2 regions of the Streptomyces enissocaesilis genome follow, and region 1 is predicted to be linked to the other one. Evidence: riboswitches for the same ligand, from Rfam matches in the RefSeq annotation. Region 1 holds a riboswitch; the other holds the start of a gene.

Evidence for each region. A riboswitch is a leader RNA that binds a small molecule or an ion and turns the genes downstream of it on or off. The one in region 1 is predicted to bind glycine.
Region 2: it holds a riboswitch for glycine, as region 1 does, so the genes downstream of both, gcvP (aminomethyl-transferring glycine dehydrogenase) here and gcvT (glycine cleavage system aminomethyltransferase GcvT) in region 1, are expected to answer to the same signal.

The regions. Positions count from the first base shown of each region.
Region 1 is NZ_BAAAUD010000014.1:58,684-73,746, reverse strand. It holds gene ABD374_RS07450 (amino acid adenylation domain-containing protein) at 1-6,160, opposite strand, end outside; gene ABD374_RS07445 (serine hydrolase domain-containing protein) at 6,338-7,678, opposite strand; gene ABD374_RS07440 (L-serine ammonia-lyase) at 8,364-9,731, opposite strand; gene glyA (serine hydroxymethyltransferase) at 9,872-11,134, opposite strand; gene gcvH (glycine cleavage system protein GcvH) at 11,154-11,534, opposite strand; gene gcvT (glycine cleavage system aminomethyltransferase GcvT) at 11,593-12,708, opposite strand; glycine riboswitch at 12,749-12,848, opposite strand; glycine riboswitch at 12,849-12,967, opposite strand; gene ABD374_RS07420 (AAA family ATPase) at 13,146-13,886, shown strand; gene ABD374_RS07415 (enhanced serine sensitivity protein SseB) at 13,897-14,670, shown strand; gene ABD374_RS07410 (enhanced serine sensitivity protein SseB C-terminal domain-containing protein) at 14,742-15,063, shown strand, end outside.
Region 2 is NZ_BAAAUD010000113.1:6,195-21,257, reverse strand. It holds gene ABD374_RS33660 (EamA family transporter) at 1-740, opposite strand, end outside; gene ABD374_RS33655 (Clp protease N-terminal domain-containing protein) at 781-1,323, opposite strand; gene ABD374_RS33650 (PadR family transcriptional regulator) at 1,491-2,081, opposite strand; gene ABD374_RS33645 (PhzF family phenazine biosynthesis protein) at 2,220-3,035, shown strand; gene ABD374_RS33640 (CPBP family intramembrane glutamic endopeptidase) at 3,132-3,932, opposite strand; gene ABD374_RS33635 (glutamate-cysteine ligase family protein) at 4,164-5,672, opposite strand; gene ABD374_RS33630 (hypothetical protein) at 6,169-6,771, shown strand; gene ABD374_RS33625 (DUF5999 family protein) at 7,118-7,315, shown strand; gene gcvP (aminomethyl-transferring glycine dehydrogenase) at 7,463-10,348, opposite strand; glycine riboswitch at 10,582-10,678, opposite strand; gene ABD374_RS33615 (PRC-barrel domain-containing protein) at 10,793-11,158, shown strand; gene ABD374_RS33610 (DNA polymerase IV) at 11,086-12,519, opposite strand; gene ABD374_RS33605 (MerR family transcriptional regulator) at 12,588-13,208, opposite strand; gene ABD374_RS33600 (bifunctional nuclease family protein) at 13,376-13,849, opposite strand; gene ftsR (transcriptional regulator FtsR) at 13,903-14,646, opposite strand; gene ABD374_RS33590 (double zinc ribbon and FHA domain-containing protein) at 14,664-15,063, opposite strand, start outside.

The sequences.
Region 1 (15,063 bases):
ACGCCCAGTCGAAGACCAGTTGTCCGTCCACCACCCGGCCCACCGCGTCGAGCAGATGCGCCCGCTCCTCCTCGGGCGCGTACTCACCACCGGGGTTCAGGACGATCGACTCGTGCAGGCCGCCGTCCGGTCGGCCATCGAACTGGCCGAGGTAGTTGAAGCTGATCTGCGGCCGGGGCATTGTCTCCAGCCCGTCGGCGAGGTGGCGCAGGGCGCCGTATCCCAGCCCTCGGTTCGGGACCGCCCGCAGGGCTTCCTTGGTCGCCTTGATCTGCTTGCCCCAGTCGTCGTGTGCTTCCAGCACGACGGGGAACATGGTGGTGAACCAGCCGACCGTCCGGGAGAGATCGACCCCCTCGAACAGCTCTTCCCGCCCGTGGCCCTCGAGGTCGACGAGCAGCCGTTCATGTCCCGACCACTGGCACAGCACGCGGGCGAGTGCCGCGAGCAGCACGTCATTGACCTGTGTGCGGTAGGTCCCGGGGACTTCCTGGAGCAGCAGACGCGTTCGCTCGGCGTCCAGCACCGTGGACACCGTCTTCTGGCCGCCCATCAGGTTCGGGCCTTCGGTGTCCGTGGGGACGGTGACGCCGGCGTCTTCGGCCACGGTTTTCCAGTACGGCAGTTCGGCGGCGAAACCGCCTTGGCGGGTGTGGTGCGCGAGCATCCGGGCCCACTGCTGGAACGAGGTTGTCTTCGGTCCCAGCGGCGCCTGCCGGTATGCGGTGTCCAGGTCCTCCAGCAGGACCCGCCAGGACACGCCGTCCACCACCAGGTGGTGTGCTGCCAGCAGCAGGCGTGAACGGTGCGTGCTCCCGCCGTCGAAGAGCACGGTACGGATCAGCGGACCGTCCGTCAGGTCGAGCGTCGCCTGGACCCGTACGGAGTGCTCTCGCACCACATGGTCCAGCCGCTCTGCCGGCAGCTCGCAGACGTTCACCCTCTCCATGACGCGCGACGCGTCCTGGGACCCGGCGACGACGAGCCGCCCGTCCGCCACACGCGAGCGCAGCATGTCGTGCTGGGCCAGCAGCGTTTCCACCGCTTTGGACAGAGCCGCGGTGTCGAAGCCGTCCACGAGCTCCAGCAACACGGCCATGTTGAAGTGGTGCGGCGCCACCGGATGCGTGGCGAAGAACCAGTCCACAATCGGCGTCACCGCCACCGGGCCGGATACGGCCCCCTGCTCAGCGGAGGGCCCACGGCGCTCGCCGGGCCCGGTGGCCTCGGCGAGCGCCGCCAGGCCTGCCACGGTCTGGCGAGCGAAGACGTCCTTCGAGCCGAGGTGGATTCCCTCACGGCGGGCGCGGGAGACGACCTGGATGCTCAGGATGGAATCCCCGCCCAGGTCGAAGAAGTTGTCGTGCACCCCGACCCGTTCCGCACCCAGTACCGACGCGAACACCCCGGCCAGCACCTCCTCGGCCGGTGACCGCGGCGCCACGTACACGGCACCGGCCAGTACGTCCTGGCCCGGGTCGGGCAGGGCTCGTCGATCGATCTTGCCGTTGCCGTTCAGGGGAAGGGCGTCGAGGGTGATCAAGGCAGCGGGCACCATGTACTCGGGCAACTGCTCGCCCAGCCGCGCCCGTACGGCGTCGGTATCCACCACAACGGGTGCGTCGGAGTGCCGCTCCGCCACCACGTAGCCGACCAGCCGCCGGGCACCGGTGTCCGCGGCATGTACCACCACCGTCGCCTCGCCGATCTCCGGCAGCCGCAGCAGCGCCGCTTCGATCTCACCGAGCTCGATGCGGAAGCCGCGGATCTTCACCTGGGCATCCGCGCGCCCCGCGAACTCCAATTCGCCGTCCGCCGTCCAGCGCACAAGGTCGCCCGTGCGGTACACGCGCGATCCCGGGGCACCGGACGGGTCGGCGACGAAGCGTTCCGCCGTCAGGTCGGGGCGTCCCCAGTAGCCGCGGGCGAGACCGGCGCCGCCGATGTACAGCTCACCGACGACGCCGGCGGGCACCGGCCGCAGGAAGCCGTCCAGGACCAGCAGTCGGGTGCCGTCGAGACCGCTGCCGATGGGCAGGGTGCGCGTGCCGGTGTCGGAGTCGGTGTCCAGGGCGAAGGCGTGGCCCGTGACGAAGGTAGTGGTCTCGGTGGGGCCGTACGCGTTGATGACCACCAGGCCGGGGCAGGTATCGGCGACCCGGCGCACGGCCTGCGGGTTCGCGGCCTCACCGCCGGTGAGCACGGCGCGCATCCCGCTGAAGCAGTCCGGCCGCTGGTTGGCGTACAGGTTGAACAGCGAGGTGGTGACGAACGTCGACTCGACGCCGTGTTCCGTGACCAGCGCGCCGAACGCCTCCGCGTCCAGGTGCTCCGGGGGCGCCACGACCACGCTGCCGCCGTTCAGCAGCGGCACCCAGATCTCGTACGTGGCGGCGTCGAAGGCGTGCGAGGAGTGAAAGAGGACCCGCCCGTGCCGTCCGTCGCGCCAGCGGCTGTCGGTCGTGAGGCGGACAATGTCGTCGTGGGTGACCGCGACGCCCTTGGGGGCGCCGGTGGAGCCGGACGTGAACATCACGTACGCCAGCCGCTCCGGCTCGACAGGCAGGTCGACGAGCGGCTCCTGCGGTACGGGATCGCGGTCGCGCCCACCTTCGTCGACGAGGAGCAGCGGCACACCGGTGCCGTCCGGGACACGGTCGGCGGACGCCGCGTCGGCGATGACGCACACCGCCCCGGTCTCCTCGATGAGCCAGCGCACTCGCTCCGTCGGGTAGCCGCTGTGCGCCGGCACGTAGGCGGCGCCCGCGCGCAGCACGGCGAGCATGGACACCACGACCGGTACACCGCGTTCCAGGACCAACACCACCGGCGACTCGGCGCCGGCTCCGAGGGTTCGCAGCCGTCGCGCCAACGCGTCGGCGCGGGCGTCGAGCTCGGCGTACGTCAGGGTCTCGCGCGGGCCGATCACGGCGGTCGCGTCGGGAGTCGCGGCGGCCGCGGCGGCGAACAGCTCGGGCACACCCGCTCCGGCACCTTCCGGAGTGGTGCCGGTCCACCGGAGCAGTTGCCGCCGCTCGTCGTCGGCGAGCAGGCTCAGGCGGGCGAGTGGCTGCCCCGGATCCCCGACGGCGGCGGTCACGAGGTGCTGCAACCGCTCAGCGAGACGCTGGACGGAGGCGGCCTCGAACAGGTCGGTGTTGTATTCGACGACGACGCGCAGACCGCCGTCGTACTCCTCGTACTCCACCACCAGGTCGAACAGCGACTTGGTACGCGGCAGCGGCACCTCGGCGACATCGAGCCCGGCCAGTTGGACCTGCTGGGGCAGTGTGTTCTGCAGCACCATCATGGCCTGGAAGAGCGGGGTACGGCTGGGGTCGCGTTCGGTGATCAGCTCATCGACCAGGCGATCGAAGGGCAGTTCGTGGTCGAAGGCGTCGAGCACGGTGGTCCGTACGCCGTCCAGGAAGGATGAGACGGTATCCGTGGCCCGCGGTCGGGAGCGGATCACGAGGGGGTTGACGAAGAAGCCGACCAGATCGTCGGTCTGCCGGTGGTCCCGGCCCGCGGAGGCGACACCGAGGGCTACGTCCTGGCTGCCCGACGCGCTCGCCAGCACCAGTTGGGTCATGGCGGTCAACGTCATGAAGAGTGTCGCGCCGCGGCTGCGGCCCAGCTCCTTCAACGCCTCGGTCTCGGCAGCGGGCAGGTGGAAGCGGTGCACGGCTCCAGCGGTCGTGCGGATCTCGGGGCGCGGCCGGTCCGTGGGCAGGGCCAGGGACGGAACCTCGTCGAGCTGACGCTTCCAGTAGGTGAGCCGGTCGTGGACCGCGTCGCCGTCCCGGTGTCCTTGCTCCCAGACAGCGAAGTCCACGTACTGCACGGACAGCTCGGGAAGGTCCAACGCGTCGGGGTGGCTCTCGGCGCGGTAGAGCGCCGTCAGGTCCCTGGTCAGGACGTCCAGTGACCAGCCGTCGCTGACGATGTGGTGCGTGCTCAGCACCAGGACGTGCTCGTCGGCGGCGAGACGGACCAGCAGCGCCCGCAGCAACGGACCGCTGCCGAGGTCGAACGGCGTGTCCACCTCGGTGCGCAGCAGTTCGTCCAGTTCCCGCTCACGAACCTGCGCGCCGAACCCCGACAGATCGTGCTCCCGCAGCGCGAGCGGGCTGTCGGCAAGGGAACGGATCCGCTGTACGGGGATGCCGTCGGCCTCGTGGAAGGTGGTGCGCAGTGATTCGTGACGGGCGACAAGGGCGCCCAGGGCGGCACGCAGTGCGGTCGTGGACAGCCCACCGCGCAGCCGGTAGGCGCTGCCGGCGTAGTACTCGGTGCTGCCGCCCTCGTACTGGTCGAGGAACCACAGCCGGCGCTGCGCCGACGACAGCGGCAGCGGGCGGTCCCGGTCGGCGCGCGCGATGTGCGTCGCCGGCACGGCCTCGGAGCGCAGGCAGACCGCCGTCAGCTCGGCGACGGTGGGATGGCTGAACAGGGCTCGCCGCTCGGCACGGACGCCGAGCAGTGCCTCGATGCGGGAAACGGCCTGCACGGCGCGGATGGAGTCGCCGCCGAGGTCGAAGAAGTCGTCGTGGATCCCGGCCCGGGCCACGCCCAGGACATCGGCGAACACCTCCGCGACAGTCTGTTCCGCCGAGGTGCGCGGGGCGACGTACTCGCCGACCATCTGGTCGGGCGAGGGAGCGGGCAGTGCCGCCCGGTCGACCTTGCCGTTGGCGGTGAGGGGAAGCGCGTCGAGCAGGACGACGGCGGACGGCACCATGTAGTCGGGGAGTTCGCGGCCCAGCGCGGTGCGGAGGGAGGCAGGGGTCCCGGAGCCGCGCTCTCCGTCCGTATCAACGACTGCGTACGCAACCAGTCGGCGGTGTCCCAGCCGGTCCTCATGGACCGTGACGACGGCGTGCGCGATACCGGGCCGGCGCATGAGAGCGCCCTCGATCTCGCCGGGCTCGATGCGAAAACCGCGCAGCTTGACCTGGTCGTCGACCCGGCCCACGAACTCCAGTACGCCCGCGTCGGTACGTCGTACCAGGTCACCGGTCCGGTACATCCGAGCCCCGGCCGACCCGAACGGATTGGCGACGAAACGATCCGCCGTGAGTGCGGGACGCCCCCAGTAGCCCCGGGCCAGCCCCTCGCCCGCGATGTAGAGCTCACCGGTGGAGCCCGCGGGCACGTGCCGCAGGTGGTCGTCCAGGAGGTACACCTCGGTGCCCTCGACGTCCGTACCGAGCGGGGGAGTGCCCCTGCCGGACATCGGCTCGCTCATCGTGGCGCACACGGTGGTCTCGGTCGGGCCGTAGCCGTTGTACATCCGGCGCTCGCGCGACCACAGGTCGACCAGCTCGCCGGGGCATGCCTCGCCCGCCACCATCAGGACCGCGAGGGTGGGCACGTCTTCGGGGGACATGGTCGGCAGGACCGCGGGCGGCAAGGTCGCATGGGTGACCTGGAAGTCCCGTATGGCCCGCGCGAGTTCGTCGCCCGCCAGTCGGTCCTGGGACAGTGCGACGAGCGCGGCGCCGTTCAGCAGCGACATCGTCAGCTCGAAGACAGCCGCGTCAAAACTCGGCGAGGCGAACTGCAGCACGCGGGAGTCGGGGGTGACCAGCATCCGCTCGCGCTGGGTGCGAGCCAGGTCCGCGATGCCTCGGTGGGTGACGACCACACCCTTGGGGCGGCCCGTGGATCCCGAGGTGTAGATCATGTACGCGGCGTCGTCCGGTCCGCACTCCGCGACGGGGGCGGTGTCCGGCACCGCGTCGTCTGCCGTGTCGCCGGCGAGTTCGTCCAGGACCAGTCGCCGGTCCGTCCTCGGGACAGCCGCCGCCAGGGAGGACTGGGTTATCACCGTGCCGACGCCCGAGTCGTCGACCATGTACTGGAGCCGCTCCAGCGGATACTTCGGGTCCAGCGGCAGGTACACGCCGCCGGTCCGCATGACGGCCAGTGCGCACACCACCACCCCCGCACCGCGCTCCAGGCAGACGCCGACCAGCGTCCCCCTGCGGACCCCGCGGGCGCGCAGCGCGGAAGCCACCCGTGCCACGCGCTCGTCCAGCTCGGCGTAGCTCATGGTCCCGGACTCCGACACCAGCGCGACCGCGTCCGGGCGATGGGCCACGTGCGCGCCGAACAGTTCCTGAAACGTCCGGTTCTCCGCGTTCCTGGCAGAAGCCACGGTCGCTACTCCTTATTTCACGGGTGCGCCACATGAGTCGCACGCAGGGGAATGAGCCGCACGTGAGCGCGGCTGTGCTTCAGCCAAGGGGGCGCCGTCGGCCAGGAGGGGCCGACGGCGCTGAAGGGCGGGAGAAGCCCGGGCGGGGGCGAGCCGGGACGGGAAGAACCGGAGCGGCTAGGCCACGAGGCGAGCCTGGCTGCTGTCCTTGAAGAGCGTCCGACCGTTGTACTGCATGAGGTCGACAGGGCCGTCCGGGACGGAACTCATGAACCGACCGCTGAACAGCAGGTCACCCTGGTCCGCCGCGCGCACGGCGAACGTGAGGTCGCTGCCGACGGCCAGGTCCCCGGAGATCCCGTTGCAGGCGGCGAACCGGAGCGTATTGCCGTCCCCGAGCGAGACCTGGATGTCCAAGTCCCCGTTGAGGAACTCTCCGGCGAGCAGAGCGGTCGAGTCGTACGGCCTGTCGTCCGGGGCGGGCTGCCGGTAGTGGCCGACACGCAGACCGAAGGACCTGTCGAGTTCGGCTACCAGGTCCTCCCAGGCCGCGAGCCCGGTGGTGGAGTTGGTGGTGAAGGCGAGGGCCGTGCCGCCGTCGGGGCTGACCCTGACGTTGCAGGAGCCACCGTCGAGGGTTCCGTCGTGACCGAGCCACAACGTCCCGTCGTCGGCCGGGAAGAGGCCCCAGCCGGCGCCCCAGCCGGCCGCGATCCCGAACGGGTCGGCTTCCGGTACGGAATGCCCCATCTGTGCCAGTACGTCGAGGGCCGCGATATCGGCCTCCAGGTCCGCATGCCCTTCCCCCAGGAAGCAGCGTCCGAACCGGACGAGATCCATGGCGCTGCCCGCGATCCCGCCCGCGGGCACCAGCGTCGACTCCACGTGGAAGTCGACGGGTGAGCTTTTTCCGGTCGTCGCCGTGACAGCGTGCCCGCTCACGATGGCGGGCGGGGCCGCCCCCGGCCGCGGGTCGCGTACGAAGGCCAGGTCCAGGCCGGTCGGCCGGGCCAGATAGGACTCGACCGAGTCCCACCAACTCTGTCCGGTCAGCACCTCGACGGCATAGGCGGCGACGGCGTACCCCGTGTTGGAGTAGGAGAACGCGGATCCGGGCGCACTGAAATGTCCGGCGCGGAGCACCGAGGCGAAGTAGCGGTGCAGCGACGGGGAGCGCAGCGGCGCTCCCTCGTAGTCGGAGACGAGTCCCGCGGTATGGCTGAGCAGGTGCCGCAGGGTGACCGACCGCATGGGGTGGCCCGGTGGCACGGTGTGCCCGCTCAGGAAGGACAGGACCGGTTCGTCGAGTTCGGCCTCGCCCTCCTCCACCAGTTGCATCACCAGCGCGGCCGTGAACACCTTGCTCACGGAGCCGTAGGCGAAACGGGAACGCGGTGTCACGAGGACATCCCCGCCGAGTCGCTCTACGCCGGTGTATGCGTTGTACGTCTTTCCGTCTCGATACAGACAAAGCTGAGCCCCCGGTATTCGGTGCTCACGCGTCAGTTCTTCCAGCATGTTGGAGAGACATCTGACATCCATGACTCTTTCGCCCCCGTTTTGGCCGCGCTGGGTCAATGGCGTTAAACCTGGGTTGTCGGGATAGCTGGCTATACCGGTCGAGGTAGGGCCAGCCCGCCTCGCTCCCCCAGGCTCACCCACACCTCCCACAATCTCCAGATCATCAGGGCTGACCCGAAAAGTACAGGTCGACCGTCAGTTACTGAAAAGTAACAGGACGTGTCGATCGGGGTTCGGGCGGCGAGGAACCTGGGCGGCCTGCGGGGTGTCGGCAGCGCGCCGTTGTCGAGCCGGGCTGCGTGGGCAGGCCCCGGAGGGACGGCGGCAGGCTCACCGCTGTACTGCCTGATGTGTCGGGTGTGCCATGCCGGACCTCATGTCCCGGCCGGGGAAGCAAGGGTGCCTGTCGTCGTGGACGGCCACTTGACGCTGGAGCAGCCCGAGACTGCCCGATGGCTGGACGAGCGCATCGGCTGTCGGCATCTCACGGTCACCGTTGTCAGGGCTCCGCCATGGAACGGCGAGGATCATCTGGCTTCGGTGTCTACGCCTGCGATGCATGCGCATGCTCAGTGGGGTGATCTGGCAGCAACGCGGATGTCCAGGGACTTTCCGCCGCGTAAGCAGGGAAGGCCCTGACAGCGCTGAAAGAAACCAAGGCGCTGGTCAGGGCCGACTCCTGTCAGCACTCGATGATGTTGACCGCCAGGCCGCCGCGCGCGGTCTCCTTGTACTTGACGGACATGTCCGCGCCGGTCTCCTTCATGGTCTTGATGACCTTGTCCAGGGAGACCTTGTGGCTGCCGTCGCCCCGCATCGCCATCTTCGCCGCCGTGACGGCCTTGACCGCGGCCATGCCGTTGCGCTCGATGCACGGGATCTGGACCAGGCCGCCGACCGGGTCGCAGGTCAGGCCCAGGTTGTGCTCCATGCCGATCTCGGCCGCGTTCTCGACCTGCTCGGGGGTGCCGCCGAGGACCTCGGCCAGCGCGCCGGCCGCCATCGAGCAGGCGGAGCCGACCTCGCCCTGGCAGCCCACCTCGGCGCCGGAGATCGAGGCGTTCTCCTTGAAGAGCATGCCGATCGCGCCCGCGGCGAGCAGGAAGCGGACCACGCCCTCCTCGTCCGCGCCCGGTACGAAGTTCATGTAGTAGTGCAGGACGGCCGGGATGATGCCGGCGGCGCCGTTCGTCGGGGCGGTGACGACGCGGCCGCCCGCGGCGTTCTCCTCGTTGACCGCCATCGCGTAGAGCGTGATCCACTCCATCGACAGGGCCAGCGGGTCGCCCTCGGAGCGCAGCTTGCGGGCGGTGTTCGCGGCGCGTCGGCGCACCTTCAGGCCGCCGGGCAGGATGCCCTCCTGGGACATGCCGCGCGCGACGCAGTCCTGCATGGCCCGCCAGATCTCCAGCAGCCCCGCGCGGATCTCCGGCTCCGTCCGCCAGGCCTTCTCGTTCTCCAGCATCAGCGCGGAGATCGACAGCCCGGTCTCCCCGGCCAGCCGCAGCAGCTCGTCACCCGTCCGGAAGGGGTGCTTCAGCACGGTGTCGTCGAGCTTGATCCGGTCCTCGCCGACCGCGTCCTCGTCGACGACGAAGCCGCCGCCCACCGAGTAGTACGTCTTCTCCAGCAGCGGCGCGCCCTGGGCGTCGTACGCCCACAGGGTCATGCCGTTGGCGTGGTACGGGAGGGCCTTGCGGCGGTGCAGGACCAGGTCCTCGTCGAAGTCGAAGCCGATCTCGTGCACGCCGAGCAGATTGATGCGCCCGTCCGCCTTGATCCGCTCGACCCGGTCGTCGGCGGTCTCGACGTCGACCGTGCGCGGGGAGTCCCCCTCCAGGCCGAGCAGTACGGCCTTCGGGGTGCCGTGGCCGTGGCCGGTCGCGCCGAGGGAGCCGAACAGCTCGGCGCGTATCGCGGTGGTGTGGGCCATCAGGCCGTCGTTCTTGAGGCGCCCCGCGAAGAGCCGGGCGGCGCGCATCGGCCCGACCGTATGGGAGCTGGAGGGTCCGATGCCGATCGAGAACAGGTCGAAGACCGAGATGGCCACGGGGGAACTCCTAAGGGTGGGTAGACGCCGTTGTCTGCCGGGGTGGCGCAGATGATCAATGGCGGGTACAAGGTGCGGGGCACCGCACTCACTGTTCAGTGTGCGCGGTGCCCCGGTATTCCAGTCTGTGTCGTACGTAACTACTTCAGACCAGGGTAAAGCGGGTGCTTGCCGGCCAGAGCGGTCACCCGGGCGGACAGGGCCCCGGCGTCGTACGACGGCTTCAGCGCCTCGGCGATGATGTCCGCGACCTCGGCGAAGTCCTCGGCCTGGAAACCGCGCGTGGCCAGGGCCGGCGTACCGATCCGCAGGCCCGAGGTGACCATCGGGGGCCGGGGGTCGTTCGGGATGGCGTTGCGGTTGACCGTGATGCCCAGACCGTGGAGACGGTCCTCGGCCTGCTGGCCGTCGAGCTCGGAGTTCCGCAGGTCGACCAGGACCAGGTGGACGTCCGTGCCGCCGGTGAGGACGGACACGCCGTGCTCGGTGACGTCCGGCTGCACCAGGCGCTCGGCCAGGATGCGGGCGCCGTCCAGGGTGCGCTGCTGGCGCTCCTTGAACTCCTCGGAGGCGGCGACCTTGAAGGAGACCGCCTTCGCCGCGATGACGTGCTCCAGCGGACCGCCCTGCTGGCCGGGGAAGACCGCGGAGTTGATCTTCTTGGCGAGTTCGGCGGTGGAGAGGATGACTCCGCCGCGCGGGCCGCCGAGGGTCTTGTGCGTGGTCGTGGTGACGACGTGGGCGTGCGGCACCGGGTTGGGGTGCAGGCCCGCGGCGACCAGACCGGCGAAGTGCGCCATGTCGACCATGAGGTACGCGCCGACCTCGTCCGCGATGCGGCGGAAGGCGGCGAAGTCCAGCTGACGCGGGTACGCGGACCAGCCGGCCACGATCAGCTTGGGCTTCGACTCCTTGGCGAGGCGCTCGACCTCGGCCATGTCGACCTCACCGGTGGCGTCGTCCACGTGGTACGCGACCACGTTGTAGAGCTTGCCGGAGAAGTTGATCTTCATGCCGTGGGTCAGGTGACCGCCGTGGGCCAGGTTCAGGCCCATGATCGTGTCGCCGGGCTTGAGCAGCGCGAACATCGCCGCCGCGTTGGCCTGGGCGCCCGAGTGCGGCTGCACGTTCGCGTGCTCGGCGCCGAAGAGCGCCTTGATGCGGTCGATGGCGATCTGCTCGACCACGTCGACGTGCTCGCAGCCGCCGTAGTAGCGGCGGCCCGGGTAGCCCTCGGCGTACTTGTTGGTGAGGACGGAGCCCTGCGCCTCCATGACCGCGACCGGAGCGAAGTTCTCCGAGGCGATCATTTCGAGGGTGGACTGCTGACGGAGCAGCTCGGCGTCGACGGCGGCGGCGACGTCCGGGTCGAGCTCATGGAGGGGAGTGTTGAGAAGCGTCATCACGGTCCCGTTCGAGGTCTTAGTTGCCGGAGGAGAAGGCGTCGTACTCGTCGGCGGAGAGCAGGTCGGCCGGCTCCTCCGCGACGCGCACCTTGAAGAGCCAGCCGCCCTCGAAGGGGGCGGAGTTCACCAGCGACGGGTCGTCCACGACGTCCTGGTTGGACTCGACGACCTCGCCGGTCACCGGGGAGTACAGGTCGCTGACCGACTTGGTCGACTCCAGTTCGCCGCAGGTCTCGCCCGCGGTCACCGTCTCACCGACCGGCGGGAGCTGGGCGTAGACGACGTCACCGAGCGCGTTGGCCGCGAACTCCGTGATGCCGACCGTCGCGACGCCGTCCTCGGCGGTCGACAGCCACTCGTGCTCCTTGCTGTAACGCAGCTGCTGGGGGTTGCTCATGACCTGAATTCTCCTGTACGCGGGGGAGTGCTGGTGAACGGGAAGGTTGTGCGGGGGGTCACTTCTGGCGCTTGTAGAACGGCAGCGCGACCACCTCGTACGGCTCATGCGTACCGCGGATGTCGACGCAGACGCCGGAGGTGCCGGGCGCCGCGTGCGCGGCGTCGACGTACGCCATGGCGATCGGCCTGCCCAGCGTCGGGGAGGGGGCGCCGGAGGTGACCTCGCCGACGACCTCGCCGTCGGCGACGACGGGGAAACCGGCGCGCGGGACGCGGCGGCCCTCGGCGACCAGGCCGACCAGCTTGCGCGGCGGAGCGGTCTCGGCGCGCTCGGCGGCGGCCCGAAGGGCGGCGCGGCCGACGAAGTCGCCCTCCTTCTCGAACTTCACGACCCGGCCAAGACCCGCGTCGAAGGGGGTCAGCGCGGTGGTCAGCTCGTGCCCGTACAGCGGCATGCCCGCTTCCAGGCGCAGGGTGTCGCGGCAGGAGAGGCCGGCGGGGACGAGACCGGCGTCCTTGCCCGCGTCCGTCAGCGCCCGCCACAGCTTCTCGGCGTCGGCCGGGGCCACGAACAGCTCGAAGCCGTCCTCGCCGGTGTAGCCGGTACGCGCGATGAGGGCGGGGACGCCGGCGACGGTGCCGGGCAGGCCGGCGTAGTACTTCAGGCCGTCGAGGTCGGCGTCGGTGACGGACTTCAGGATGCCGGGGGACTCGGGGCCCTGGACGGCGATCAGGGCGTACGCGTCACGGTCGTCCCGCACGACGGCGTCGAACCCGGCGGCGCGCTCGGTGATCGCGTCGAGGACGGTCTGGGCGTTCCCGGCGTTGGCGACGACCATGTACTCGGTTTCGGCCAGCCGGTAGACGATCAGGTCGTCGAGGATCCCGCCGTCCTCCCGGCAGATCATCGTGTAGCGGGCGCGGCCGGGGCCGATCGTGCCGATGTTGCCGACGAGCGCGTGGTCGAGGGCGTTCACGGCCTGGGGGCCGGTGACGGTGATCTCACCCATGTGGGAGAGGTCGAAGAGGCCCGCGCGGGTCCGTACGGCGTTGTGCTCGTCGCGCTCGCTGGCGTACCGCAGCGGCATGTCCCAGCCCGCGAAGTCGGTCATGGTCGCGCCCAGCGAACGGTGCAGTGCGTCGAGGGCGGTGTGGCGGGGGACATTGCTCATGTGTGGGGCTCCCAGGGCAGGGCATGACAGGTGAGGACAATCCTCCCCATCTGTCATCGGAACCTGAGAGGTTCACCGGGAGAGTCCCGGCTTGCACCTTGGGTGGAGCCGCGACATGGCGGCCCGCTTTTCAGATCTGCCTCGCCCGCGCGGTACGGGGCCTGAGAGATTCAAGGGAGGGACTTGCTCCTTCGGCGTCCTGGGCACCGGGCACTCCTGGAGTGCTTCTGCGTGCTTCGGACTCTCCCGCGCGGATTCAAGCGGCCGGTATGGAGTTGGCGCGCACATCATTGCACGCATCCTCCGGTGGCGGGACGGCCGGGCAGTACCTGGACACAGCGGCAAATCACTGGTGACGGATTACCTTTTCTTTACACTTCTTGGGCAAGGGTGGGGAAAAGGGCGGGGACACCTGACAGCCCGACAGGGGGAGTGCGATGACGTTGCAGCGGCCCGGTGCGTACGTGACGACCGCGGGCACCACGCACGGCGCGGTGCCCGCACCACAGGGCGTGCCGGCCGGGGAGACCGCCCGCCGGCCGGTGCCCACCGTCCGCGACCTGCGCGAGCGCTCCGGGCGCAGCCCGCGCACGCTGGCCTTCGCGGCCGGCGACGTCGTGGTCGTCTCGGGGCTGCCCGGCAGCGGCAAGAGCACCCTGATCCGGCGTACGGCGAGGACGGGGACGCACCGCATCGACTCGCAGGACGTCCGCGAGCGGTGGCAGGCGCGCATGCCGCGCCTGCTGCCGTACGCCCTCTACCGCCCCCTCGTACGGGCCGCCCACTACGCCGGGCTGCGGCGCGCCCTGCGCTCCGGCGAGAGCGTCGTGGTCCACGACTGCGGCACGCTCGCCTGGGTGAGGCGCTGGCTGGCGCGCGACGTCCGCCGGCGGGGCGTCGCCCTGCACCTGGTGCTGCTCGACGTGGCGCCGCAGGTGGCGCGGGCCGGCCAGGAGGAGCGGGGTCGCGGGGTCTCGGGCTACGCGTTCGCCCGGCACCGGCGGGCGGTGGGCCGGCTGGTGCGGGACGCGGAGGGCGGCCGGCTCCCCGCCGGGTGCGTGTCGGCGGTGCTGCTGGACCGGGACGCGGCGGGGGCGCTGACGGGGATCGACTTCCCGGCCGGGGCGGAGCTCCGGTTACGGGAACAGCCCCGCGGGGCACCGCCGGCGCCGCGTTAGGGTCGTGCCCGTGGACTACCCAGACTTCCCCCTGCCCGCCCACCCGCACGGCGGAGGCGGCTGGCCCGGCAACGAACTCGAAGAGGTGCTGGCCGCCTCGGTCGGCGCCCCCGCCGCGGGCGCCCGCATCGTCGAGGTGCTGGGGCGCAGCCAGGTGTGGGTGCCGCTGCCGAACGGCGGCGGGCCCGACTCCCCGAGCCTCGACCTGGCCACCCTGGACATCCACGGCGAGGCGTACGTCCCCGTGTACAGCTCCGAGGAGCAGCTGCGCCGGTGCGCCGGGCCCCACATGTCCTTCACCGTGGCGCCCGCCCGCGAGTTCGCCCGCGGCCTGCCCCCGCAGCTCGGCATCGCCGTGAACCCGGACGGCGCGGTCGGCGCGCCGCTGCCGCCGCCCGCCGTCGCCGAGCTCTGCCGGGCCGGCCGTACGCCGCTGGACGGGCCGGCCACCGGGGGCAGGGTGCGGCTCTTCGAGCCGGACTGGCAGGAGGAGCCGGTCGACTTCCTCTCCGCCGCGGCCGGGGAGTTCGAGGAGAGCGGGGTGGTGGCGACCGCCCGCAGGGCGCTCGCCAGCATCGAGGGCGGGTCCCCGACGCTGTTCGTCGGCGTACAGCTGGCGGCCCGGGAGGGCGCCGACCCGAACGCCCCGATGGACGCGCTCGGCCGGGCGCTCGGCCGGGTCCAGGTGCCCTGGCCGGTCAACCTGCTCCTGCTGGACGTGGCGCAGGACCCGGTGGCGGGCTGGATGCTGGAGAAGGTGCGGCCCTTCTACACGCGCGCCTGACCCGTGCTCTGTGTCGGTGCTGCCGCTTAAGCTGGTGCACCACGGTGGATCGAAGAGGGGCGGGACCCAGGGTGAGCGCGTCAGGCACTGCGGCGGCCGGGCAGGTCGAGCACATGCTGCGCCAGGTGACGCCCGGGCGGTACGACGCGTACGAGGCGCTGCTGCGCGCCCTCGCCGACCCGGCCGGCGGCCGGGTCTGGATGCTGCTCTGGCACGGCCAGGCGGGCTCCCCCGACGCCCAGTACGGAAACATGGAGGTCGACGGGCTCGGTTACGCGCCGTGCGTCACCTCCGCCCAGGAGCTCGCCGCGAGCGGCTGGAGCCGGGCGTACGAAGTGGTCACGGGCCAGGACGTCGCCCGCGCGCTCTTCCCCGACCGCTGGGGCATCTGGC
Region 2 (15,063 bases), on a different contig from region 1:
ACCGAGACCACGCCCGTGACGTACGCGAGGACGGTGGCGATCAGTACGATCCAGCCGAGCAACAGCGCGGCCGGCACGTCCGCCCCGCCCATCCGCGCACTCCCCGCGAGCAGTGACCAGTCCATGCCCCAGGGGCGTGCCACGAGGGTCAGCACCGCGGCGCCGATGAGCAGTCCGTACGCGATGACGCCGAGCGGGTCGGCCGCGTCGTCACCGGTGCTGCCCTGGTCGGACAGGACGAAGTAGCCGACCTGGCAACAGGCGGCGCCGAGCGCGAACAGCAGCCCGAGCGCGTCGAAGCTCAGCCCCGCCCACACCTCGACGACGCAGGCCAGGCCCCCGACGGCCAGCACCACACCCACCGCCGCGGCGCGCGTCACCGGCCTGCGCTGCACGAAGCGCACCCAGCCGAGCACGAGCGCGGGGGCGAGGTATTCGATGAGCAGGGCGACGCCGACCGGGATCCGGGACAGCGAGGCGAAGTAGAAGGCCTGCACACCGGCGACCGCGAGCAGGCCGAAACCGGCGAGCAGAGCGGGCTTGCGCAGCAGCAGGGCGCGGTGGCGCCAGGCCACGGGCAGCATGACGAGCGCGGCTCCGGTCACGCGCAGCCACACCACGTGCAGCGGGTCGAGCCCCGCTTCGATCAGCGGCTTGGCCGCGACACCCGAACCACCGAACGCGAACGCCGATGCCAGGGCAAGTCCCAGGCCGGCGCTCCTCCCCTGAGACGCTTGCATCGGCACATCATGCCAGGTGGGGTCAGGAGCTTCATCTCCGTCACACCTGACGGGATTCTCCGTGCAGGCGCCCCGCCAGCAGCTGCGTGTCGACACCGGCCCGCCGGAGCACCTCCGCCGCCCGGCAGCCGGGCTCCGCGGCGAGCACGGCGAGCAGGTCGAGGCCGCGGGCCCGCCGGTCCTCGCGCGCCGCGGCACGCCCCAGCGCACCCGCCATGGCCGCGACAGCGGCGGGCGACCAGCCCGCCACTCCGGTCTCCCCCGCCCCGGGCGCCGCGCCGGAGTCCTCCACCGCCCCCTGCCAGCGCAGCCCGTAACCGATGCTGCGCTGCACCAGGTAACCGAGCACCCTGGCGACCTGCGGGCCGCCGTCGAACGCCGCCCTGACATCGGGGTCGGTCTCGATCACCGAGTGCAGCAGATGCGCGGTGTCGATCTGCCGGTCGCCGTCCCGCAGCGCCCGCCTGCGCGCACCCGCTACCACCGAGGCGAGCTCCGCGGTGAGCCCGGCTTCGATGTCTGCGCAGGAAGGAGCGGGCCGAGGAGCAGGTTGCTGAGGAACCCGTGGGGTACGGCTTTGCACACCTCCCACCTCATCAGCCGCCGCCGTCGGCGGCATCCCCGGCAGGAAGCATTTACGCATCCGACAGAAGGTGGGCAACCCCGCGCGAGTCCTCCTCCTCACGGATGAGAACAGGGAAACCCGGACAACCCGATGCGAGACGCCGGGATCCCCCGCCCTCTCGGTCCTCAGTCCTCGTCGGCGAGGATCAGATAGAGCTTCTTGCGGGACTCGTTGATGACGGCGAGAGCCTTCTGCCGCTGCTCGGCCGATCCGGTCTTCCAGACCTGGCCGAACGCCTCCATCAGCCCGAACCCGGCCTGCCGGATCTCGTTCACGTTCTCCCAGTCGATGCCCCGCCCGGCTTCCTCCCACGGAGCCCGCGGCCCGGCCTCCGCCTCGGTACGCCCCGCGTCGGTGAGGGTGAACAGCTTCTTGCCGCCCTCGCTCTCGCTGACGATCAGCCCTTCGTCCTCGAGCAGCTGGAGCGTCGGGTAGACCGAGCCGGGGCTCGGCCGCCAGGCCCCGCCGCTGCGCTCGCCGATCTCCCGGATCATCTCGTAGCCGTGCATGGGACGGTCCGCCAGCAGCGCCAGGATCGACGCGCGTACGTCGCCGCGCCGCGCCCGGCCCCGGGGCCCGCCCCGGCCGCGTCCGCCGCCCCACGGCCCGCCGAACGGCGGCCCGAAGGGACCGAACGCGGCGCGCCGCCCCTCGAAATCACCCCGGCCGCGATGACCGGGCCCGCAGTCTCCATGTCCGTGTCCATGTGAACGCATCGCCGCGCTCCTTCCATCGGTGACCTGTCGCGATGCTTCAACGATATATCGGAACTACTCTTCCGCCAAGCGTTAAAGAGCCAGTCGTACGAAATTGGCCTTGGCCTGCGGCTTCACCCCGCCGCTACGTTCATGGCCATGCGGATTCGAATCGTCGACGCCTTCACCGACCGCCCCTTCGCCGGAAATCCGGCCGGAGTCCTGTTGCTGGACTCCGGCGGCTTCCCCGACGACGCCTGGCTCCAGCGGGTGGCGGCCGAGGTGAACCACCCCGAGACCGCCTTCGCCCACCCGCTTCCCGCCGGCGGCGACGCCGACTGGGCGCTGCGCTGGTTCACCCCCACCGCCGAAGTGGACATGTGCGGCCACGCCACCCTGGCCACCGCCCACGTCCTGCACACCACGGGCGCCGCGACCGGCACCGTCCGCTTCTCGGCACGCTGCGGCATCCTGGCCACCACCGTGCGGGAGGGCGGCGCCTACACCCTCGACTTCCCGACCGCGCCGCTCACCGGAACGCCCGTCCCCGACGGCGTGAGCAAGGCGCTGGGCGCCGAGGTCCTCTCGGCCCACGACACCGGGCCGCACATCGGCGACCTGCTGGTCGAGCTGGCCGACGAGTCGGCCGTACGGGCGCTCACGCCCGACTTCGCCGCCCTCGTGGCCCACTCCGGGCGCGGCATCATCGCCACGGCCGCCGCCGAGGACCCCTCCCGCGGCTACGACTTCGTCTCGCGCTGCTTCTTCCCCCGGGTCGGCGTCGACGAGGACCCGGTGACCGGCAGCGCGCACACGGCCCTCGCCCCGTTCTGGTCGGCCCGCCTCGGCCGCGACGAGCTGACCGGCCTCCAGGCCTCCGCCCGCTCCGGCCTCGTCGCCGTGTCACTGCGCGGTGACCGCACCCTGCTGACCGGCGGGGCCGTCACCGTCATCGACGGCGAGCTGTTCGCCTGACAGCGCCGGCGGCGCGAAGGGGCGTACCGGACGTCCCGTACGGAACCCGAGCTTCCCGTGCGGGACGGAACCCCGGTACGCCCTCTCCCCGCGCCCTCAAGCCGTCGGCAGCCATCCCACCCTGCCCGCCAGCAGCGCGTACCCGACGAAGGCCCCGACATCGAGCAGCGTGTGGGCCACGACCAGCGGCCCGACCCGCCCCCAGCGCCGGTACAGCAGCACGAAGACCGCGCCCATCACCATGTTGCCGATGAAACCGCCGATCCCCTGGTACAGGTGGTACGAGCCGCGCAGCACCGAACTCGCCGCCAGAGCGGCCATCGGCGACCACTCCAGCCGATCGAGCCTGCGCAGGAGATACCCGACGACGATGACTTCCTCCAGCACGGAGTTCTGCATCGCGGACAGGATCAGTACGGGAAACTTCCACCACACCGAGGGCAGCGATTCCGGCACCACCGTGAGGTTGAACCCCGACTCGATGGCGACCAGGTAGAAGGCGAGCCCCGCGCTGCCGATGCCCGCCGCGACCAGCACCCCCCGCCCCAGGTCCGGCCACGGCCGCGTACGGTCGAACCCGATCGCACGCAGCCCCGTGCCCTCCCGCGTCAGCAGGTACGCGACCAGCGCCACAGGCACCAGCGCCGACGTGATGCCGAACAGCTGCCAGGCGAGATCCAGCCACGGCCGCCCCGGTGTGTACGACCCGTTGAGTTTCGCCGCCTGGTCCTTGAGCCCACCCGGTTTCGTGAGCGCTCCGACAAAACTGATCAGGGACGACACCGCGCTCGCGCCCAGCGAGAGCGCGAGAACGATCAGAACCTCGGCACGGAGGGTCCGCGGCATCACCCCCTGCCCGGGATGAGAGCCGGCCACCCGTCCCGCCTCTGCCTGCACACCAGCCTCCAGTTCGGCCGTTCCGCCTCGTCACCGGCTCCGCCCGCCAGGGTCTCGAACACGGGCACGGAGATCGCGCGTGACAGGCCCCGGGACGTCACAGCTTGCCCGACGACGCGGCGACGGACGGCACCAGGTCCAGAACCCTGCTCCGGCTCCGGCTCCGGCTCACAGTCCGGGCACACCCCGGGCGCCGGCGGCGGCCCACCCGCAGCCCGGCCGGCTGTCCCCTCAGACTCGTCCCGGGAATCCCGCCGGCCACGTGTGCACCGGATCGCCCCGGTGCATCAGCTCGCTGTAGCGGCGGGTGGTGGCGGCCAGCGCGGCTTCGCGCTCCAGACCGGCCTCCAGGGCGCGGTGGTACGTGTCCACCTGCCAGGAAGCGCCGTTCACGCGGCGCCTGCACCGCTGCTCGATGACGCCGAGGTAGTAGTCGCGGTCCGCGGGCTCGATGCCCCAGGCGTCGAGCCCGGCCGCGGCCAGCGGCAGCAGCTCTTCCTGTACGAGCCTGACGGCCGGAACCCGCGCGGTCCCGTTCGCACGCCCCGGCTTCGGCCAGACGATCTCCGCGTCGATGCCGTGGCGGCAGGCCGCGTCGAAGTTCTCCTCCGCGGCCTCGAAGGGAAGCCGCTTCCACACCGGCCGCGCTTCCTCGGCGAGCGCCCGGACCAACCCGTAGTAGAAGGCCGCGTTGGCGATCACATCGGTCACCGTCGGTCCTGCGGGCAGCACCCTGTTCTCGACCCGCAGGTGCGGTACGCCGTCGACCAGCCCGTACACGGGCCGGTTCCAGCGGTAGACCGTCCCGTTGTGCAGCACCAGTTCCTGGAGCCGCGGCACCCCGCCGTCCTCGAGCACCAGGAGCGGGTCCTCGTCGTCGCATATCGGCAGGAGAGCCGGGAAGTAGCGCACGTTCTCCTCGAAGAGCTCGTACGCCGACTCCACCCACCGCTCGCCGAACCAGGTCCTGGGCCGTACGCCCTGGGCCTTCAGCTCCGGCGGGCGGGTGTCGGTGGCCTGCTGGAAGAGAGGCGGCCGCGACTCGCGCCACAGCTCGTGCCCGAAGAGGAAGGGCGAGTTGGCGCCCACGGCTATCTGCACCGCCGCGATCGCCTGGGCCGCGTTCCACACATCCGCGAACCGGTTCGGCGTGACCTGGAGGTGCAACTGCACGGAGGTGCAGGCCGCTTCGGGCGTAATGGAGGCGAAGGTACAGCTCAAACGCTCGACGCCGGCGATGTCGAGGGTGAAGTCCTCACCCCGCGCGGCGACGATCTGATCATTGAGCAACTGGTAGCGGTCGATGTCGGAGAGGTTTGCCGAAACCAGATCATGGCGCCCGAGCGTCGGCAGAATTCCGATCATCACAATGCCCGCGGCGACCTCCTCCGCCTTTCTGTTGGCATACCCCAGGCTGGTGCGCAGCTCCTCCGTCAGCTGATCGAAGACGCGTCCGCCCAGCCGGTGCGGAGCAATATTCACTTCCAGATTGAACATTCCGAGTTCGGTCTGGAAATCACTGCTGGCGATCCGGTCGAGGACCTCCGCGTTCACCATCGCCGGCATCCCGTCGGCTCCGGCGAGATTGAGCTCGATCTCCAGTCCCATGAGGTTCTTGGGGCGGTCGAAGCGCTTCTCCGCCAGCAGTCGCTCCAGTCCCTCCAGGCACTGCTGGAGTTTCCTCCGGTACCGCTGCCGGTCCGACAGATCGAACCCGCCTGCTACGACCTTCTCCCCCATCGAAGTACCCCTCCTCGAGTGGGCGGCTCACAGCATCGGGCATTGACGTCACGATCGATGATGCCCAGACATGCCGATCCGTAACGCCCCACGGCCGCAGAGGACCGGGTACCCTCGACCGGGAAGCCCAGCGGCACATTCACTCGGCATGCGGCAGAAAGCAGATACCAGCGCCCTGCCGTCGGTGAGAAAAGCCGATGATTTCCGGCCTACCGCTTTCGCCGGAACTTTCCAGGCCACGGGCCTGAGACCCCGGTGAATGGGTAGATTCTCCGCAGGAAAAGGTCCGGATACCGCCTTGCCCGCAATACCGGCGACCGCTAGCCGAAACACCATGTGAACACGTGTCGTATAAACTCCGCAGACGAGGCAGAGAGCTGGCGCCCCGGCCATCGCCCCACGGCCCCCCTCTGACCCCGCACCTGCATCACACGCAGACAGCGCCGTCCGCACCGCCCACGCATCACCGTGTCTCCCAAGTGAGAGGCGACCCACCATGCCGCTGCTTGTCCCCTCGGCTCCCGCGCCCGCCCTACGCAGCGTCCTCGCGGCACTCGGTTCCCCCACCGCCGTCCGGGAGGCCCGTCCCGCGGCCCTCCGTACGGCCCAGGGACCCCTCAGCCCCGAGTTCCCTCTTCCCGTCCACGTCCTGGACGGGATCATCCCCTCCGGCAGACCACCGCGCGCCCGGCTGACCGGCTGGCGGTTCCTGATCCGCAGCGGCGACCGCACGGTGGCCGCCGCCGACAGCATGCTCACCCCCGACGGCTGGGCCTTCTCCCATTTCTGCGAGGGCCCGTACATCACCTCCAGCGAGCGCGCGCTGCGTCAGGCCGAGGCGATGTCGACGCGCTACCAGCCCCGCCTGCTGTCCGTGCCGGAGCTCTACATGCTCACCCTGTGGCTGCACGACGGCCCCGAAGCCCACACCGACGCCGCCGACACGATGCCGCTGCCGACGGACCTGCTCGTGCCGCTGGCGCCCGCGCCGCCCGGCATCGCCTCGCACCGCCCGCACCGGGTCGCCGACCTGCTGCCGCTGCTGACCCACCGGCTCGCGCCACCGGCGGCCGCCCCGCTCCTCAGCCAGTCCGCCTGACGACAGCAGGACAGCGCGACACCAGCCCTCACAAGCTCCTCGCAACGCCCTTCACGCCCCCTGTGCCCCGTGCCCGCCCCGGCACGGGGCACAGTACTGGCCCGTGCCGACCCGTCCGGACTAGCCCGTACCGGCCACCCCGAACCACCCGGAAATACGCCCCGGTTGAACTGAACCGCCCGCACGGGTGACGCGTCATCAATCAGTGAGGAGAGCTGTCGTGAAATCCCTGCGGATCGACGTCCGTGGGGCAACACTGGGACCGGACCGATTGATACGGGGGGCGGCCATGAGCACCGCATCGAGCCGCAGGACACTCACCACAACGCAGCGAAAGAACCCTTCCATGTGCCAGCACCAACCAGCCTGCCCGACCGCCGAATCCGCCGATCGGGAAGCCGCCCGTCTCGTGGCACACCATCCGGAGCAGGGCTGGAGCCTGCTGTGCAACGGAGTTCTCGTCTTCGAGGACACCGGCGAACTCCTGCCGGACGGCCAGATCATCGCCCCGCACCGTCCGCTGGACGTCGTCAAGGCCGCGTGACTCTGCCCGTATGCCGAGTGCGCGCGTAGCCCGGCCCGTACACCGAGTACGGCCGTAGGGCGGCGGTACGACGGAGGGGCCGGCCCGGAGAAACCCTCCGGACCGGCCCCGACGCACATCGGCGCCTCTGCGCCGTCCCCGCGTCCGTCAGTTGTCGTACGCGTCCAGCGGCGGGCACGAGCAGACGAGGTTGCGGTCACCGAACGCGCCGTCGATCCGGCGCACCGGCGGCCAGTACTTGTCCGAGGCCGAGACCCCGGCCGGGAAGACCGCGGCCTCACGGCTGTACGCGTGCTCCCACGCGCCGCCCAGCGCGGCCGCCGTGTGCGGCGCGTTGCGCAGCGGGTTGTCGTCCGCGGGCCACTCGCCCGACGCCACCTTCTCGATCTCGCCGCGAATGGCGATCATCGTGTCGCAGAACCGGTCGATCTCCGCCAGGTCCTCGCTCTCGGTCGGCTCGATCATCAGCGTCCCCGCCACCGGGAACGACATGGTCGGCGCGTGGAAGCCGTAGTCGATGAGGCGCTTGGCGATGTCGTCCACGCTGACACCCGTCGCCTTCGACAGCGGCCGCAGGTCGACGATGGCCTCGTGCGCCACCAGCCCGTTGGGGCCGGTGTAGAGCACGGGGTAGTGCGGCTCCAGCCGCTTGGCGATGTAGTTCGCCGCGAGCACGGCGACCTGCGTGGCGCGCTTGAGCCCCTCCCCGCCCATCAGGCGGACGTACGCCCACGAGATCGGCAGAATGCCCGCCGAGCCCCACGGAGCGGCCGAGATGGGCCCCACGCCCGTCTCCGGACCGGCCGTCGGCTGGAGCGGGTGGTTCGGCAGGTACGGCGCCAGGTGGGCCCGTACGCCGACCGGACCGACGCCGGGGCCGCCGCCGCCGTGCGGGATGCAGAAGGTCTTGTGCAGGTTCAGGTGGGACACGTCCCCACCGAACTTGCCCGGCTTGGCGAGGCCGACCAGCGCGTTGAGGTTGGCGCCGTCGACATAGACCTGACCGCCGGCCTCGTGCACCGTCGCGCAGATGTCGGCGACGTGCTCCTCGAACACCCCGTGCGTGGAGGGGTAGGTGATCATCAGCACCGACAGCTCGTCGCGGTACTGCTCGATCCTGGCGTGCAGGTCCTCGACGTCGACCTCGCCGTCCTCGCGGGTCTTGACGACGACGACCTTCATACCGGCCATGACCGCGCTCGCCGCGTTGGTCCCGTGCGCGGACGACGGGATCAGGCACACCGTGCGCTGGTCGTCGCCGTTGGCCCGGTGGTACGCCCGTACCGCCAGCAGCCCCGCCAGCTCGCCCTGCGAACCGGCGTTCGGCTGGATCGACACCGCGTCGTACCCGGTGACCTCGGCGAGCCGCTCCTCCAGCTCCCGGATGAGCGTCAGGTACCCCTGCGCCTGCTCGACCGGCGCGAAGGGGTGGACCGCCCCGAACTCCGGCCAGGTGACCGGCTCCATCTCGGTGGTCGCGTTCAGCTTCATCGTGCAGGAGCCGAGCGGGATCATGCCGCGGTCGAGCGCGTAGTCGCGGTCGGCGAGCCTGCGCAGGTAGCGCAGCATCGCGGTCTCGGAACGGTGCTGGTGGAAGACGGGGTGCGTGAGGACCTCGTCGCTCCGCAGCAGCCCCTCGGGCAGCGCGTCGGCCGTCTTCGCGTCGAGCGCCTCGATGTCGGCGTCGACCCCGAAGGCCGACCAGACCGCGGCGACCTGCGCGCGGGCCGTCGTCTCGTCGCAGGCGAAGGAGACGTGGTCGGCATCGACCAGGTACAGGTTGACCCCGCCCTCACGGGCCGCGGCGACGACCTCGGCCGCCCTGCCCGGGACCCGCGCGGTCAGCGTGTCGAAGTACGAGCCGTGCACGACCTCGACCCCGCCGGTCCGCAGGCCCTCGGCGAGCAGCGTCGCGTACCGGTGCGTGCGGCGCGCGATGCCGCGCAGCCCGTCGGGTCCGTGGTAGACGGCGTACATGCCGGCCATGACGGCGAGCAGCACCTGCGCCGTACAGATGTTGCTGGTGGCCTTCTCCCGGCGGATGTGCTGTTCCCGCGTCTGCAGCGCCAGCCGGTACGCCTTGTTCCCGTCGGCGTCGACGGAGACACCGACGAGCCGCCCCGGCAGGCTGCGCGCGAACTTCTCGCGGACGGCCATGAACCCGGCGTGCGGGCCGCCGAAGCCCATCGGAACGCCGAAGCGCTGGGTGGTGCCCACCGCGATGTCCGCGCCGAGCTCGCCGGGCGAGGTCAGCAGCGTCAGCGCCAGCAGGTCGGCGGCGACGGTGACGACCGCACCGAGCTCGTGCGCCTGCTCGATGACGGGCTTGATGTCCCGTACGGCGCCCGAGGCGCCCGGGTACTGAAGCAGCACGCCGAAGACACCGCGCTCGGCGACCTCGGCCGGAATGCCTCCGGACAGATCCGCGACGACGACGTCGACACCGGTCGGCTCCGCGCGCGTCCGGATGACGGCCACGGTCTGCGGCAGCGCGTCGGAGTCGATCAGGAAGACGCCGTTCTTGACCTTGCCGACGCGGCGCGAGAGCGCCATGGCCTCGGCCGCCGCGGTGCTCTCGTCGAGCAGCGAGGCGCCCGAGGTCGGCAGACCGGTCAGATCGGCGACCATCGTCTGGAAGTTGAGCAGTGCCTCCAGCCGGCCCTGCGAGATCTCCGGCTGGTAGGGCGTGTACGCCGTGTACCAGGCCGGGTTCTCCATGACGTTGCGCAGGATCACCGGCGGCGTGAAGGTGCCGTAGTAGCCGAGCCCGATCATCGGGGCGAGCACCTGGTTGCGGTCCGCGAGCGCACGCAGTTCGGCCAGGACCTCGGCCTCGGTGCGGGCGTCGGGCAGCCCGAGCGCCTCGGCGCTCTTGATGACGTCCGGCACCGCGGCCGCGGTCAGCTCGTCGAGCGAGCCGTAACCGACCTGGGCGAGCATCTTGGCCTGGGCTTCGGCATCGGGCCCGATGTGGCGCTGCTCGAAGGGGATGCCACGCTCGAGCTGCGAGAGCGGAATGCGGTTTGCGGTCATCTGCGGAAGGCCTCCTGGTCTGACGCGACCTGCGAGGGCACCACGGCACGGTACCCGGACGGCCTCCCCCTCTGTCATCTCAACCTGAGAGCTTCACCGGAAGACCGTACGGACATCACTGACGTCGAAGGTCGTTCCGGCTTTCACCGTCGGTGAGGAAGGGAGCCGCGACAGGTGCTGTGCTGTTCTCCAGCACATGCCCGTCCGACGCCCGCCCTGCTTTCCAGAGTGACCTCGTCCGTGCGGTACGGGGGCCTGAGAGATTCCGGGGAGGATTTGCTCCTTCGGCGTCCCCGGCATGTTCACCGGAGACTCTCCCGCACGGGGTCAGCAGCCATTTGCCAGCCTACCAGCGAGCCTCGTCGCGGATCCCTCGAGTGGCCGAGTCCACAGTTGTGCCCTTTCGTAGGGTCTACGGAGCAGCTGCGATCAGTTGGAGGGACCGTGCAGACCGACATCGATCCGCGCAGCCTGATCGGCCGCAAGGCGTTCGACCGCAATGGCACCAAGATCGGAACGGTGGACGAGGTGTACCTCGACGACGCCACGGGGGAACCCGAATGGGCAGCCGTACGCACCGGCCTCTTCGGCCGCGACGCCTTCGTCCCCCTGGAGCCCAGCACGGTCGTGAACGACTCCCTCCGCGTCCCCTACGACCGCTCGCTGATCAAGGACGCCCCGGACTTCGGCGTCGGCCGCCACCTCTCCCCCGAGCAGGAACTCCAGCTCTACCACCACTACGGGCTCGACATCTCCTCCCCCGCCCCCGACCGGGACTTCGGCCGGCTGGCCGGTGAGGACCCCGCCTGATCCCGGGCCGCCCTCACCAGCGGGAGCGGATCCGACGGCACCAGGTCCGGATCGTCCACCTTGAAGGTCCGCACCCGCCCGGGCGCCGACGTCGGCTCCTCGAACCGCACGGTGACCCGTCCGACCCCGCTGCCCTGCACCCACCCCGCTCCGTACGCGGCGTGCCGCACGTCCTGCCCGGCCAGCCACCGGCGCTCCGGCGGCGGCTCGGGCACCGGCGCCGCCGGCACCCCGCCGCCCGGATCCGCGTCCACGGCTTCTTCCGCCGACTGCGACTGCGCCCGCTCACCGGCCGCCTGGGCGAAAAGGTCCTCCTGCGTGAAGTCGGCGAGCCCGGTGACCCCCACCCCGAGCAGCCGCACCCCGCCCGTGGTGTCCACCGACTCCAGCAGCCGTCCTGCGGCCTCCCGCACCACGGCGGGGTCGTCCGTCGGCCCCCGCAGCGTCTCGGAACGCGTCAGCGTCGAGAAGTCGTACCTGCGCACCTTGAGGACCACCGTCCTGCCCGAGCGCCCGGCCGCCCGCAACCGCTGCACACACCGGTCGGACAGCCGGACCACTTCGGCCCTGATCCTGACCCGGTCGTGCAGGTCCACCTCGAAGGTGTCCTCGACCGACACCGATTTCGCGTCCCGCTCGGCCACCACGGGCCGGTCGTCGTGCCCGACGGCCATCCGGTACAGCGAGACCCCGTGCGCCTTCCCCAGCAGCCGTACGAGCTCGTCCTCGCCCGCTTCCACCAGGTCGACGACGGCCGTCATCCCCGCCCGCCGAAGGTGCTCCCCGGTGGCAGGCCCGACCCCCGGCAGTGTCCGTACGGGCATCGGCCCCAGCAGCTCGCGTTCGGTGCCCGGTTCTATCAGCGTCAGCCCGTCCGGCTTGGCCTGCTCCGACGCGATCTTCGCGAGCATCTTGGAGCCCGCGAGCCCCACGGATCCCGTGAGCCCCGTGACCGCCCGGATGTCCGCCCGCAGCCGCTCTCCGGCCCTGCGGGCGGAGGCCGAGTCGTCGGCCACCCCGCCCGCCTCCAGATCGACGAAGGCCTCGTCGAGACTCAGCGGCTCCACCAGCGGGGAGAGCCGGCCGAGGAGCTCCATGACCTGTTCGCTCACGGAACGGTAGAGGGAGAAGCGCGGCATCAGATAGGCGGCGTTCGGGCACAGCCGACGGGCCTGGGCCACCGGCATCGCGGAATGCACCCCGAAGCGCCTGGCCTCGTACGAGGCCGTGGCGACGACCCCGCGGGTCCCGGTACCGCCGACCACCACCGGCTTTCCGCGCAGACTCGGCTTCGCCGCCTGCTCTGCGGCGGCGTAGAAGGCATCCATGTCGAGATGCAGGATGGTGGGCGCGGCTCTCACACCACCGATGCTGCCGTACGGCACTGACAATCGGCGGCCGGCAGCACGGCAGGAGGCCGGACCGCCGGTCAGACCGCCTTGTTGCGGCGCCGGGCGAGCTCGTCGGTGGGGTTGTGGCCCACGAGCGTCTCGCCCGTGTCGACGCGCTCGCCGTGCAGCTGGGACAGCGCACTCTCCACGTCCCGCCAGACCACGCCCACGGCGATCCCGAACACGCCCTGCCCGCCCTGGAGGAGTTCGACGACTTCGTCGGGCGACGAGCACTCGTACACCGTCGCGCCGTCGCTCATGAGCGTCATCCGCTCGAGATCCTGAAACCCGCGGGCCCGCAGGTGCTGGACGGCGGCACGGATGTTCTGCAGTGCGACACCGGTGTCCAGGAACCGCTTGACGATCTTGAGGACGACGACGTCGCGGAAGCTGTAGAGACGCTGCGTACCCGACCCATAAGCGGGCCGCACGCTCGGCTCGACCAGCCCCGTGCGCGCCCAGTAGTCAAGTTGCCGGTACGTGATTCCAGCCGCCGCACAGGCGGTCGGCCCCCGGTACCCGATGCTGTCCGTGCTGTCGGCCGCCGCTGTCCCGCCCATGGCCGACGTCACGCTCTGCCGCCCCGCCAGAGGGCCGACCGCACTGCCGTGAAGCGGATACGGCCCGCCCGCCACCGTACCGTCGCCGCTGCTTCTCACGCCGACCTCCGTCCTTGACCTGCCCTGTCGACGGTAGGCAGTCACCCGGGGTGCGTCAACGATCGCCACACTCGGCACGCCGAGTGATAATCACCCTGAGAGTGGTTTCCCGTGCCCCACTCCGGGGAAAGGCTACTCGAATGCGCGGACGGCCCCTGGTGCACGGCTCACTGGCTGTTGGTCCCGAAGTCCTCAGGGGAGATCTGGTCGAGGAACTCACGGAACTTCTCCACCTCGTCCTCCTGCTCGTCGGGGATCGCGATGCCTGCGTCGTCCAGCACACCGTCACTGCCGTAGATCGGCGTTCCGGTGCGCAGCGCCAGCGCTATGGCGTCCGAAGGCCTCGCACTGACCTCGACTCCACTGGCAAAGACCAGTTCAGCGTAGAAGACCCCTTCCCGCAGGTCGGTGATGCGGACTTCGGTGAGCTCCTGGCCGACCGCTTCGAGTACATCCTTGAAGAGATCATGGGTCAGCGGCCTGGCAGGGGCCATCCCCTGCTGGGCGAAGGCGATCGCGGTCGCCTCCCCCGGCCCGATCCAGATGGGGAGGTACCGATCGCCTCCCACTTCGCGCAGGAGCACGATCGGTTGGTTCGAGGGCATTTCCACCCGGACACCTACGACGTCGAGCTCGTTCACACAGCAACCCTAGGACGTGCCTGGCAGGTTTGGGTAGTCGGGCTCCCCCATGCTCAGTGCAGCCGTACGCCGAGAGCCGCCTGAATGAGGGCCGAATGGAGCCTGACGGACAACTCCGCGAGCTCCTTGGTCGTGGCCTCCGCATGCGCTCTGGTCTGCGGATTCCGGTGCCGGCGCAGTGGCGCGACGACCTGCTCGACCAGGTCGGCCTCCCGTTCCGCCGCCGCTTTCACCGATCGCAGATGCCGCGGCTCCAGACCGAACCGCCCCAGGTCGGCGACGAGCTTGGCCACCGTGACGGCGTCGGCGTCGTACCCGCCGCCCGGCAGGGACGAGATCAGACCGTACGACTCCCACTGCTCGAGCTCCTCCTCGCCGACCTCGGCCGCGGCCAGGAACTCCGCGCGGCCGATCCGCACTGTGCCCGGGCGCTCGGCCTCGCCCTCCGGCGAGCCGTCGTGCACGTCACGCGGCCCGCCGGCAGACGGGAGCTGCACCTGCTCGCCGCGCTCAAGCGCTTCGAGATGCTCGCGAATGACCTTGAGCGGAAGATAGTAATCGCGCTGCATACGCAGCACCTGGGCCAGCCGCTCGATGTCGTTCGGGCTGAATTTGCGGTAGCCGGAGGGCGTCCGCTGCGGTTCGACAAGCCCCTCGGTCTCCAGGAAACGAATCTTGGAGATGGTGACCTCGGGAAACTCGTCGCGCAACAGGTTGAGCACGGTGCCGATGCTCACCAGCCGATCGCCTGCGGTGGCGGTGCCGTCTCCGGCACCGCCCGTCAGTGTTCGCAGCATGGACCTTCCCGTACGGGTCAGATGGCCCGCTGGCTCGCGTAGAAGACCAGCCGGTACTTACCGATCTGCACCTCGTCGCCGTTCGACAGCGGAACCGAGTCGATCCGCTCGCGATTGACGTAGGTGCCGTTGAGACTGCCGACATCCGAGACGGTGAACCCGCCGTCAGCGCCCCGACGGAACTCCACGTGGCGTCGTGAGACGGTCACGTCGTCGAGGAAGATGTCGCTCTGCGGGTGCCTGCCGGCCGTGGTCAGCTCACCGTCCAGGAGGAAACGGCTGCCCGAATTCGGACCGCGTCGCACCACCAGCAGCGCCGCACCGAGCGGAAGGGCATCGACGGCCGCCTGGGCCTCGGGCGAGAGCGAGGGCAGAGCGGTCTGCCCCGTCACTTCCGCCTCGTACGCCTCGAGCCCG